DNA from 2 places in the Labrys sp. E2SS-1L genome. Region 2 is predicted to be linked to the other one. Evidence: riboswitches for the same ligand, from Rfam matches in the RefSeq annotation. Region 2 holds a riboswitch; the other holds the start of a gene.
What was found. A riboswitch is a leader RNA that binds a small molecule or an ion and turns the genes downstream of it on or off. The one in region 2 is predicted to bind S-adenosylmethionine.
Positions count from the first base shown of each region.

Region 1 (5,415 bases), 1.0 Mb from region 2:
GTCGGCCTCCTGCGGCGTCAGCACCGAGGTCGGCTCGTCGAGAATGAGCAGCTTGGGGTTCTGCATCAGGCAGCGCACGATCTCGATGCGCTGCCGCTCCCCCACCGAAAGCGTATGCACCGGCCGGCGCGGTTCGAGCGGCAGGCCATAGGCCGCCGATACCGCCGCGATGCCTTCCTCGACATCCCGCAATTTCGTGCCCGGGGGCTGGGCCAGGGCAACATTCTCGGCGACGCTGAGATTGTCGAACAGCGAGAAATGCTGAAACACCATGCCGATGCCCACGGCGCGAGCCGCCGCCGGGCGCGGCAACTGGATCGGCTGTCCCTGCCAGAAGAGCTGCCCCTCGTTGGGCTGGAGCAGGCCATAGAGAATCTTGACGAAGGTCGACTTGCCGGCGCCGTTCTCGCCCAGCAAAGCATGGATCTCATGCGGCATGATCTTCAGATCGATGCCGTCATTCGCTCTCAGCGCGCCGAAGATCTTGACGATACCCCTCGCTTCGATCAGGGGCGTGTGAGCGTCTGCCATTGCTGCCACATTCATGGACGTGCCCAATTCATAGGCGCAAATAAGGCAGATGCGAAGAGTTCAGGCATGGTAACGTAGCTTTTCCCCAACTCAGCGGCGTACCGGGACTAGCCGAGACGCCGATGGCCTTTCAGGACCGACATCCGGCTGCCGGCCTGACGGGGTAATTGCAAGATCTGGGCCACGACGGAAGCCGCTATCACCGCCGGCTCCTTGCCTTCGATGCCGGGTATTCCGAGCGGGCAGATCATGCCTTCGATCAGCCGTTCCGCCAGGCCCGCCTGCCGCAATTGCGAGACGAAGCGAGCCCGCTTGGTCTGTGAGCCGATCACGCCGACATAGGCGAAGCGATCCGCCGCCAGAGCCGACGAAACGATGGCAAGATCGAGCGCGTGGCTATGCGTCATCACCACGATACGCGCATGGTCAGGCGCACCGACCAGGATACGCTCGGGCTCGGCATCTCGGCGGAGCACGACATGCTGCGGCACATGGCTCGGGAAGGCGTCGGGCCGGGCATCGCACCAGACCACGTCGATCGGCAGAGGCGCCAGCGCCAGGATCAGAGCCCGGCCGACATGACCGGCGCCGAACAGATAGACAGACGGATTTGTGGGATCCAGCCTTTCGAGCAGGCGCCCGTCCGGCAGGAAGCGGCTGGCCGTTTCGGCGGGTAGCCCCTGTGCCTCGGCATCGCTGGCCCGGCGACGGATGAAGCCGCCTCGCTCATGCGGCATGCCGATGCTGATGGAGGTTCCGCCCGCCGGCGTCGCAAGCTCGTTCAGCCAGGCGAGATCGTCCCGCTCCAGACGCTCCAGCATCAGGCTGACCCGGCCGCCGCAGCATTGGCCGAGGTCCGGTCCCAGGGCCTTGTCCAGGGAGCGCATGCGGCGTCCCTCCCGAGCCGAAAGCAGCGCCTGCGCTTCGGCGAGCACCTGCCATTCCAGCGTGCCACCGCCGATCGTGCCGGAAAAGGCGCCGTCTGCCCGCACGGCCATACGCGTGCCTGCTTCGCGTGGGCTTGACCCGCGCACGTCCATGATGGTGACGAGCACGGCGCGCCCGTCCCGCTCGACCATGGCCTTCAGCGTCGCGAAGATCCCCATCGCTCTGCCCGCATGCATGCCGGTTTTGGCACAGGCATGATAACGCTTCGGGATGATCGCGCCAAAGCCCATTTGTGGGCTGGTCTTCAAGACCAGCCCCGGCTCCTCCGGGAGATACGGTACTTCCAGGCTGGTCTAAAGCCCCCCGATTACAGGGCCTTGTCGAGGGCCTGCGCAAAGTCGGCGATCAGGTCGTCGGCGCTCTCGATGCCGGCGGAGAAACGCAGCATGCCCTGGCGGATGCCCATGCCCAGGCGCGCATCTTCCTCGAAGCGCTGATGGGTGGTGGTCGAGGGATGGGTGATCAGGCTTTTGGTGTCGCCGAGATTGTTGGAAATGCGGGTGATCTTCAAGGCATTGGCGACCTTGAACGCCGCCGCCTTGCCGCCCTTCACCTCGAAGGTCACCAGCGTGCCGCCGGCCTTCATCTGGCGGCGCGCCAGTTCGGCCTGCGGATGGTCGTCGCGGAAGGGATAGATCACGCGCTCGACGGCCGCGTGGCCAGCGAGGGCATCGGCAACCTTGACCGCATTGGCGATCTGGCGCTCGACCCGCAGTTCCAGCGTCTCCAGGCCCTTGAGCATCACCCAGGCATTGAAGGGAGAGATCGAGGGGCCGGTCTGGCGCAGATAGGTATGGATGTGGTCGTTGATGAACTTTTCCGACGCCAGGATCACGCCAGCCAGACAGCGGCCCTGCCCGTCGATGTGCTTGGTGGCCGAATAGACCACGCAATCGGCGCCGAGCTTGAGCGGGCTCTGCAGCAGCGGCGTGGCGAACACATTGTCCACCACCAGCGTGGCACCGGCGCTCTTGGCGATCTTGGCGATGGCCTCGATGTCGAGGATCTCGAGTGTCGGATTGGTCGGGCTTTCCAGGAAGAACACCTTGGTTTCCGGCCGAACCGCCGCCTGCCACTGGGCCAGCTCGGTGCCATCGACCAGAGTCGAAGTCACGCCGAAGCGCGGCAACAATTCCTCGATGACATAGCGGCAGGAGCCGAACAGGGCCTTGGCGGCGACGACATGGTCGCCGGCCTTGAGCTGGCCGATCAGGGTCGCGGTGACGGCCGCCATGCCGGAGGCGGTGGCGCGGGCAGCTTCGGCTCCCTCCAGTTCCGCCATGCGCTGCTCGAACATCGCCACGGTGGGATTGGAGAAGCGGCTATAGATGAAGCCGGCATCCTCGCCCTTGAAACGGGCCTCCGCCTGCTCGGCGCTTTCGTAGACGAATCCCTGGGTGAGGAACAACGCCTCCGAGGTCTCGGCATATTGCGAGCGCAGCGTGCCGGCATGCACGAGCCGGGTGGCCGGCTGCAATTCCCGGGTGGAAGGTGCTGAAGTCAACGGTTTGGTCATCTGCGGCAATCCTGAACAGCCGCAAGTCGAGCGCCAGCGCTCTTTCCCACGGCCCTTTAGCGAGTTGTTTTACGTGGCTGCAAGCCGGCCGGCCCAAATCCACCACGACGAAGACTGTTGAGTAGCCCTACTCCCCGATGGCGTCAATGCATGGTTTCGTCTAGCAAGACCAAGATACGCCAAAACTGGCAGCAAAAAGCGAGAGCCATGCCGTCCTCGAACCTCCTGCACTCCCCAGGCCTTCTGCATAGCCATGGCATCCTGCCCTCACAGGCGATTGCCGGCCTGGTCGAGGCGGGCGCCGTCCGCATCGAGCAGCCCTTGGCCACGGACCAGATCCAGCCGGCCAGCCTCGACCTGCGCCTGGGCGCCAAGGCTTATCGCATGCGGGCAAGTTTCCTGCCCGGCCCGCGCAACACGGTCGCCGAGCGCATCGCCGACCTCGCTTTGCACGAGATCGACCTGACCAAGGGCGCCGTGCTGGAGACGGGCTGCGTCTACATCGTGCCGTTGCTCGAAAGCCTGAAGATGCCGGATGGCGTTCTCGCCTCCACCAATCCCAAGAGCTCGACCGGCCGCCTCGATGTCTTCACCCGCGTGATCACCGACCATGCCCGCGCCTTCGACCAGGTCGAGGCCGGTTATGACGGCCCGCTCTATGCCGAGATCGGCCCCCGCACCTTCCCGGTGCTGGTCAGGACGGGATCGCGCCTCAGCCAGATCCGTTTCCGCCGCGGCGAAGCCCGCATCGACGATGCCGCCTTGCGCGAATTGCAGCGCCGCATGGGCCTGGTCTCCTCGCCCGATCCGGACATTGCCGGCGGCGTCGCCGTCTCCGTCGACCTCACCGGCTTCGGCGACGGCATCATCGGCTATCGCGCCAAGCGCCATACCGCCGTGATCGATGTCGACAAGCGTGCGGCCTGCGATCTTCTCGATTTCTGGGAGCCGATCCCGCATCGCGGCAAGAACGACATGATCCTGGACCCGGATGAGTTCTACATCCTGGCCTCCAAGGAAGCCGTGCATGTGCCGCCCGAATTCGCCGCCGAAATGGTGCCGTTCGACCCGCTGGTGGGTGAGTTCCGGGTGCATTACGCCGGCTTCTTCGACCCCGGCTTCGGTTATTCGCCCGATGGCATGGAAGCGGCCCGGGCCGTGCTCGAAGTGCGCTCGCGTGAAGTCCCCTTCATCGTCGAGGACGGCCAGATCGTCGGGCGCCTGATCTATGAGCGCATGCTCGAGCGCCCGCAGATCCTCTACGGTGCCGGCCTCAACTCCAACTATCAGGGCCAGGCGCTGAAACTGTCGAAGCATTTCCGGTAAGTCGCGATGCCGGCGCAAGGGTGGTGCCATGAAGAACTCTGTCGTCGCGACCACCGCCGCACTTTGTCTCTTGCTGTTCCCGCTTGCGCAGGCGCGAGCGATGGAGTGCTTCGGAGGCTTCAGTTGCGAGGAAATCGGCGCTGCTGCCTTCTCCTTTCGGATCGTTCGGGATTGTCCCGCTCAATTTCAGATTCAGCCTGACAAAAGGGCCAAGTTCGAGCGGGCGATGGTTGCCCTGCGCAACCGCCCGCTCGCCAATGTCACGGGCAACGAGCAGTTCTCCTCGACCCCGCAGACTTATGGACCCGGTGTCTGCGAGGGCGCCGCGCGAAAGTTCAAGAGCGGCGCGGCGAAGGTCGAACTCCTTGCCGTGAGACCGCAAGCCAAGCGTAAGTGAAGGTCGGCATAGGCACCTGAGGCATCCGGCAAACAGCCAAGAAAAAAGGGCGGCTCGCCGGGCCGCCCTTCACGAGTTTCCGGCTCTGGGAGGACTCAGGCCGGTTTCGAGCGCCGTTCGAAGGGCGCAACGAATTTCACGATCAGCAGGAAGGTGGCCGCCTCGACCACTGCGACGATCCACAGGCCGTTCGATATGGCACCGGCATCCTTGAGATAGCCCATCAGATAGGGAGCGCCGAAGCCGGCGAGATTGGCCACCGAATTGATCAGGGCGATACCGACGGCAGCAGCCGAACCAGCCAGGAAGTGGTTGGGCATCTGCCAGAACACCGGGATCGCCGACATGGTGCCGACCACGGCCAACCCCAGGGCCAGCAAGGCGATCGGCGCGCTGCCGGGCACCACGAAGCCGAGGACGGTGAGCCCGATCGCGCCGGCCAGAGCCGCCAGGCCGCAATGGTAGCGCACTTCATTGGCACGGTCGGAATGGATGCCGTTGGAGATCATGCCGGCGGCGCCGCAGGCATAGATCGCCGCCATGATCCAGCCCACCGTGGCCGGATTTGTAAAGCCGACTTCCCGCACGATGGTGGGGCCGAAGAAGGTCAGCGCGGAATTGGCCATGATGATGCAGAAGAAGATGGCAATGAACTTCCACACGATCGGGTTCTTCAGCGACTGCAATACGCCGTGCT
Region 1 is NZ_CP172712.1:4,082,768-4,088,182, forward strand. It holds gene ACIGJE_RS19120 (ABC transporter ATP-binding protein) at 1-531, opposite strand, end outside; gene xdhC (xanthine dehydrogenase accessory protein XdhC) at 639-1,637, opposite strand; gene ACIGJE_RS19130 (O-succinylhomoserine sulfhydrylase) at 1,787-2,995, opposite strand; SAM riboswitch at 3,032-3,111, opposite strand; gene ACIGJE_RS19135 (2'-deoxycytidine 5'-triphosphate deaminase) at 3,203-4,321, shown strand; gene ACIGJE_RS19140 (hypothetical protein) at 4,350-4,718, shown strand; gene ACIGJE_RS19145 (MFS transporter) at 4,814-5,415, opposite strand, start outside.
Region 1: another riboswitch for S-adenosylmethionine. It lies ahead of ACIGJE_RS19130 (O-succinylhomoserine sulfhydrylase); the one in region 2 lies ahead of metA (homoserine O-acetyltransferase MetA).

Region 2 (5,415 bases):
AGGAAGGCGAGGAAGCCTTCCTTCATCACGCCCGCCTGGTGCGTGCCTATGGCGCGGCCGTGGTGGTGATGGCCTTCGACGAACAGGGACAGGCCGATACGCTGGAACGCAAGGTCCAGATCTGCACCAGGGCCTACAAGCTGCTGACGCAGGAAGCCGGTTTCCCGCCCGAGGACATCGTCTTCGATCCCAACATCTTCGCCGTCGCCACCGGCATCGAGGAGCATAACGGCTATGGTGTCGCCTTCATCGAGGCGACGCGGCAGATCAGGGAAACCCTGCCCCACGCCCATATTTCGGGCGGCGTCTCCAATCTCTCCTTCTCCTTCCGCGGCAACGAACCCGTGCGCGAAGCCATGCACGCCGTGTTCCTCTACCATGCCATCCAGGCCGGCATGGATATGGGCATCGTCAATGCCGGCCAGCTTGCCGTCTATGAATCCATCGATGCGGAGTTGCGCGAGGCCTGCGAGGACGTGGTGCTCAATCGCCTGGACGACGCGACGGAGCGCCTGCTGGCGCTAGCCGAACGCTTCCGTGGCGCAGGCCCGAAGGAGGCCAAGGTCCAGGATCTCGCCTGGCGGAGCTGGTCGGTGGAAAAGCGCCTCGAACATGCCCTCGTCAACGGCATCACCGACTATATCAACGAGGACACCGAGGAAGCCCGGCTGGCGGCAGAGCGCCCGCTGCACGTCATCGAAGGCCCGCTGATGGCCGGCATGAACGTGGTGGGCGACCTGTTCGGCTCGGGCAAGATGTTCCTGCCCCAGGTGGTCAAGTCGGCCCGCGTGATGAAGCAGGCCGTGGCAGTGCTGCTGCCCTATATGGAAGCGGAGAAGGCGGCCAATGGCGGGCAGGTCCGCCAGAGCGCCGGCAAGGTGCTGATGGCCACCGTGAAGGGCGACGTGCACGACATCGGCAAGAACATCGTCGGCGTCGTGCTCGCCTGCAACAATTACGAGATCATCGATCTCGGCGTGATGGTCCCTTCTGCCAAGATCCTCGAAGTCGCGCGCCAGGAGAAGGTCGACATCATCGGCCTCTCCGGCCTGATCACGCCCTCGCTCGATGAAATGGTGCATGTCGCCGCGGAGATGGAGCGCGAGGGCTTCGACATTCCCTTGCTGATCGGGGGAGCCACCACCAGCCGCGTCCACACCGCCGTGAAGGTGCATCCGCGCTATGACCGTGGCCAGGCCGTCTATGTGACGGATGCGAGCCGAGCCGTCGGTGTGGTCTCCAGCCTGCTCTCGCCGACGATCAAGCCAGGCTATGTCGAGACCGTCCAGGCCGAATATGCCAAGGTCGCGGCCGCCCATGCCCGCAGCGAGGCCGACAAACTGCGCCTGCCGCTCGCCAAGGCCAGGGCCAACGCCCACAAGGTGGACTGGACCGGCTTCGTCGCCCCCAGGCCGGGCTTCCTCGGCACGCGCGTGTTCGAGAATTACGACCTCGCCGAGCTGGCGCGCTATATCGACTGGACACCCTTCTTCCAGACCTGGGAGCTCAAGGGGCGCTATCCCGCCATCCTCTCCGACGAGAAGCAGGGTGCGGCCGCTCGCCAGCTCTTCGACGATGCCCAGGCCATGCTCGCCCGCATCATCGAAGAGAAGTGGTTCCACCCCAAGGCCGTGATCGGCTTCTGGCCGGCCAATGCCGTCGGCGACGATATACATCTGTATACGGACGAGGGCCGCGGCCGGAAACTCGCCAGCCTGCACACCTTGCGCCAGCAGCTCACCAAGCGCGACGGCCGGGCCAACGTCGCCCTCTCCGATTTCGTCGCGCCTGCAACCAGCGGCCAGGGCGACTATCTCGGCGGCTTCGTGGTTACCGCCGGCATGGAAGAGGAAGCGATCGCCCATCGCTTCGAACGTGCCAATGACGACTATGGCTCGATCCTGGTCAAGGCCCTGGCCGATCGCTTCGCCGAGGCCTTCGCCGAACGCATGCATGAGCGCGTGCGCAAGGAGTTCTGGGGCTATGCGGCCGACGAGAACCTGGCCCCCGACGAACTGATCGGCGAGCCGTATCGCGGTATCCGCCCTGCCCCCGGCTATCCCGCCCAGCCCGACCATACCGAGAAGGGCACGCTGTTCCGCCTGCTCGACGCCGAGGCTCGCATCGGCGTGCAGCTGACCGAAAGCTATGCGATGTGGCCGGGCGCCTCGGTGTCCGGGCTCTATTTCGCCCATCCCGATGCCTATTATTTCGGGGTATCGAAGATCGAGCAGGACCAGGTCGAGGACTATGCGGCCCGCAAGGGCATGAGCGTGGAAGAGGTCGAGCGCTGGCTTTCGCCGGTGCTCAACTATGTGCCCGGCGTCAAGGAGGCGGCGGAATAGACCTGGGAGCGCGGGCATCCTCGCCCGCCCTTGGAAGCGCTTCGCCCTCAGGACGGCAAGAGCGGGCGAGGACGCCCGCGCTCCCAGGAACACCATTGATTTCCAATCACCGCAGGATTAACTCTTCTCCCGTGGTGATTTGGCCGGCCGGCTTGCAGCCACGTTAAACAACTCGCTAAAGGGCCGCTGGATGCATTCCATCCGTGGGCCTGCGGCATTGTTCCGGCAGGCCCAACGTCGATCGAGTGCAACATGCCTATCAAGATTCCGGATACCTTGCCCGCCTTCTCCACCCTGGTCAGCGAAGGGGTGCGGGTGATGACGGAAACCGCCGCCATCCGGCAGGACATCCGCCCGCTGCAGATAGGCCTGCTCAATTTGATGCCCAACAAGATCCGCACCGAATTGCAGATGGCGCGCCTGGTCGGGGCCACGCCGCTGCAGGTCGAACTTTCGCTGGTGCGGGTCGGCGGCCATCGCGCCAAGAACACCTCGGAAGAGCATCTGCTCGCCTTCTACGAAACCTGGGAAGAAGTACGCGAGCGCAAGTTCGACGGCTTCATCATCACCGGCGCACCGGTGGAGACCCTCCCCTTCGAGGAGGTGACCTATTGGAAGGAGCTCGAGCAGATCCTCGACTGGACCACGACCAACGTGCATTCCACGCTGAACGTGTGCTGGGGGGCGATGGCGGCCATCTGGCATTTCCATCGCATTCCCAAATATGAGCTCACGGAGAAGGCCTTCGGCGTCTACCAGCACCACAACCGCAAGCCTTCCTCGATCTATCTCAACGGCTTTTCGGACGACTTCCACATCCCCGTCTCGCGCTGGACGGAGGTGCGCGGCGAGGACGTGCGCAAGAACGCCGAGCTGGAGATCCTGATGGATTCGGACGAAACCGGCGTTTGTCTCATTCACGAGCAACAAGGCAACCGGCTCTATCTGTTCAACCATGTCGAATATGAATCGACCTCGCTGGCCGATGAATATTTTCGCGATGTCGACGCAGGCGTGCCGATCAAGCTGCCGAAGAACTACTTCCCCTATGACGACCCGTCCTTCCCGCCGCGCAATTTCTGGCGCAGCCACGCCCATCTCCTGTTCGGCAACTGGATCAACGAGATCTACCAGACGACGTCCTACGATCTGAGCGAGGTCGGCAAGGGACGCTGAGGCCTTCCGGGCACAGAGGGCACCCTGCCCATAGACGCCAACTTGAGGGTCGGGCGAGATGACCGAGCTGGAGATTATGCTCCACGTCCGAGCCCCCTCGCCCCGTTCTTACGGGGAGAGGATAGAGGTGAGGGGCTCCGCAATGCCCGGTTTTTCAAGGTTTGCGCTGCCCCTCATCTTTACCTTCTCCCCGTGAGAACGGGGCGAAGGAGCGTTTGGCGTCGCAGCTCTCGCCTTAGGTTCGCCCCTATGAGTATTTTGCCCGTTCCCTCCTCCTTCTCGCATCGCATTCAAAGAGCGCCCGAGACGCCCGCGCCCCCGGAATTCCCTCAATCCTTGGCGCGATCCATGCGCATCAGCAACTGCTCGGTCTTGGCGTCCTCGATGCGGTTGTGCAGCCGGCCGGCCTCCTGCTGGTCGCGCAGGGTCTTGGTCAGCGTCACGCAGGTCTGGATCAGCATCACCGTGCCCATGGCCAAGTAGGCCTTGATCCAGATGTCGACCGGGATGAACAGGATGCCGAGGCCGACCATGCCGGCAGCGCCCGCGAAGGCGGCATAGGTGAAGGTCATCCAGGCATTGGAGTGCTTGATCAGGTTCGGCTGTTCCATGGCATTGTCTCGATTTTCCAAGAATTGAAAGGCAGGAGTTGAAAGGATGCTGGCTCAGGCCGCCTGCGCCGCTCGCGCTTGCAGCCGCGCCAGCACGTCCTCGGCCGTCGTCCGCGTCGTGGGACCGAACCCTGCCGCTTCGAGCTTCTCGGCCGTTGCCGCCGAGCGCGCCTCGGCGTCGAGGGCCTCGAGTTCAACCTCCACATCGTCCTGATGGGCCTGCCGGTGCCTGAGGCGGGCCAGCGTCTTTTCGGCATCGGCGAGAGCCGTACCGGGCGCGGCGGCGGCGAAGCCGGACTTGAGCTTATTCACCGTCTCAGCGGCTGCAGTGATGCGCCTGCCTCGTTCGATTTCGAGAAAGCGGCGCTCGGCTGCCGCAAGCTTCGTGCGCAGCCGTCCCGCCTCTTCGGCGAATGTCGCCCGGGCGGCGGCAATCGTCGCGGCATCGTTCTCAAGATTGGCGATCTCACCAGCGGCCTCGCCCGCCAGGTCGTCACGGCCGCCGCGCAGGGCCTCGATCGCGCGATCGTCGAGATCGGCAATGCGCCGGCGCACCTCGCCGAGCCGCCGCGCCTCGGCCTTGTCCTGGGTGATGGCCACCGCCAAGGCGCGCCTTCCCTGTTCGAGGCCGGCCCGAGCATCCCGAATCTGCTGGTCCAGTATCCGCACGGCATTGCGGTCGACGAGATTGTCCTCCGCTTCTGCGGCCGCACCGCGGAACAAGGTCACGATGGTCTTGAACATCACGCTCTCCGTGTTATGAACAATGTTCACAACTCGGACGTTAACCTAACCGTGAACGGCGTTCAAGATAAATTTTGAACAATGTTCAGAGAGGAGTTGCCAGGCATGGCCAAGGCAAGTGCAAGGCGGGAAGAATTACGCGAGAAGCTGATCGAAGCGGCGGAGAAAACCATTGTCACGCAGGGCCATACGGCCTTGAAGGCGCGGGCCCTCGCCGAAGAGGTAGGCTGCGCCCTCGGCGCCATCTATACGGTCTTTCCCGATCTCGCCGCCCTCGTCCTGGCGGTGAATGCCCGCAGCTTCGCTCTGCTCAGCGCCATGCTCGGCCGAGAAGCAGAAGCTGCCGCCGCCGAAGGAGGCAGCCCTCGCGCCATCGCCAATCGCACCTTGATCGCGCTCGCCAACGGTTATCTCGACTTTGCCGCCGAGCATGGCGGGCGCTGGCATGCCCTGTTCGACTTCCGCTTGCCGGACGGCCAGGACCTGCCGGAAGACCATTTGCGCCAGCAGGATGCGCTGTTCCAGCATCTGGAAACCCC
Region 2 is NZ_CP172712.1:3,080,969-3,086,383, reverse strand. It holds gene metH (methionine synthase) at 1-2,345, shown strand, start outside; SAM riboswitch at 2,467-2,544, shown strand; gene metA (homoserine O-acetyltransferase MetA) at 2,598-3,521, shown strand; gene ACIGJE_RS14235 (YiaA/YiaB family inner membrane protein) at 3,851-4,132, opposite strand; gene ACIGJE_RS14230 (PspA/IM30 family protein) at 4,187-4,876, opposite strand; gene ACIGJE_RS14225 (TetR/AcrR family transcriptional regulator) at 4,982-5,415, shown strand, end outside.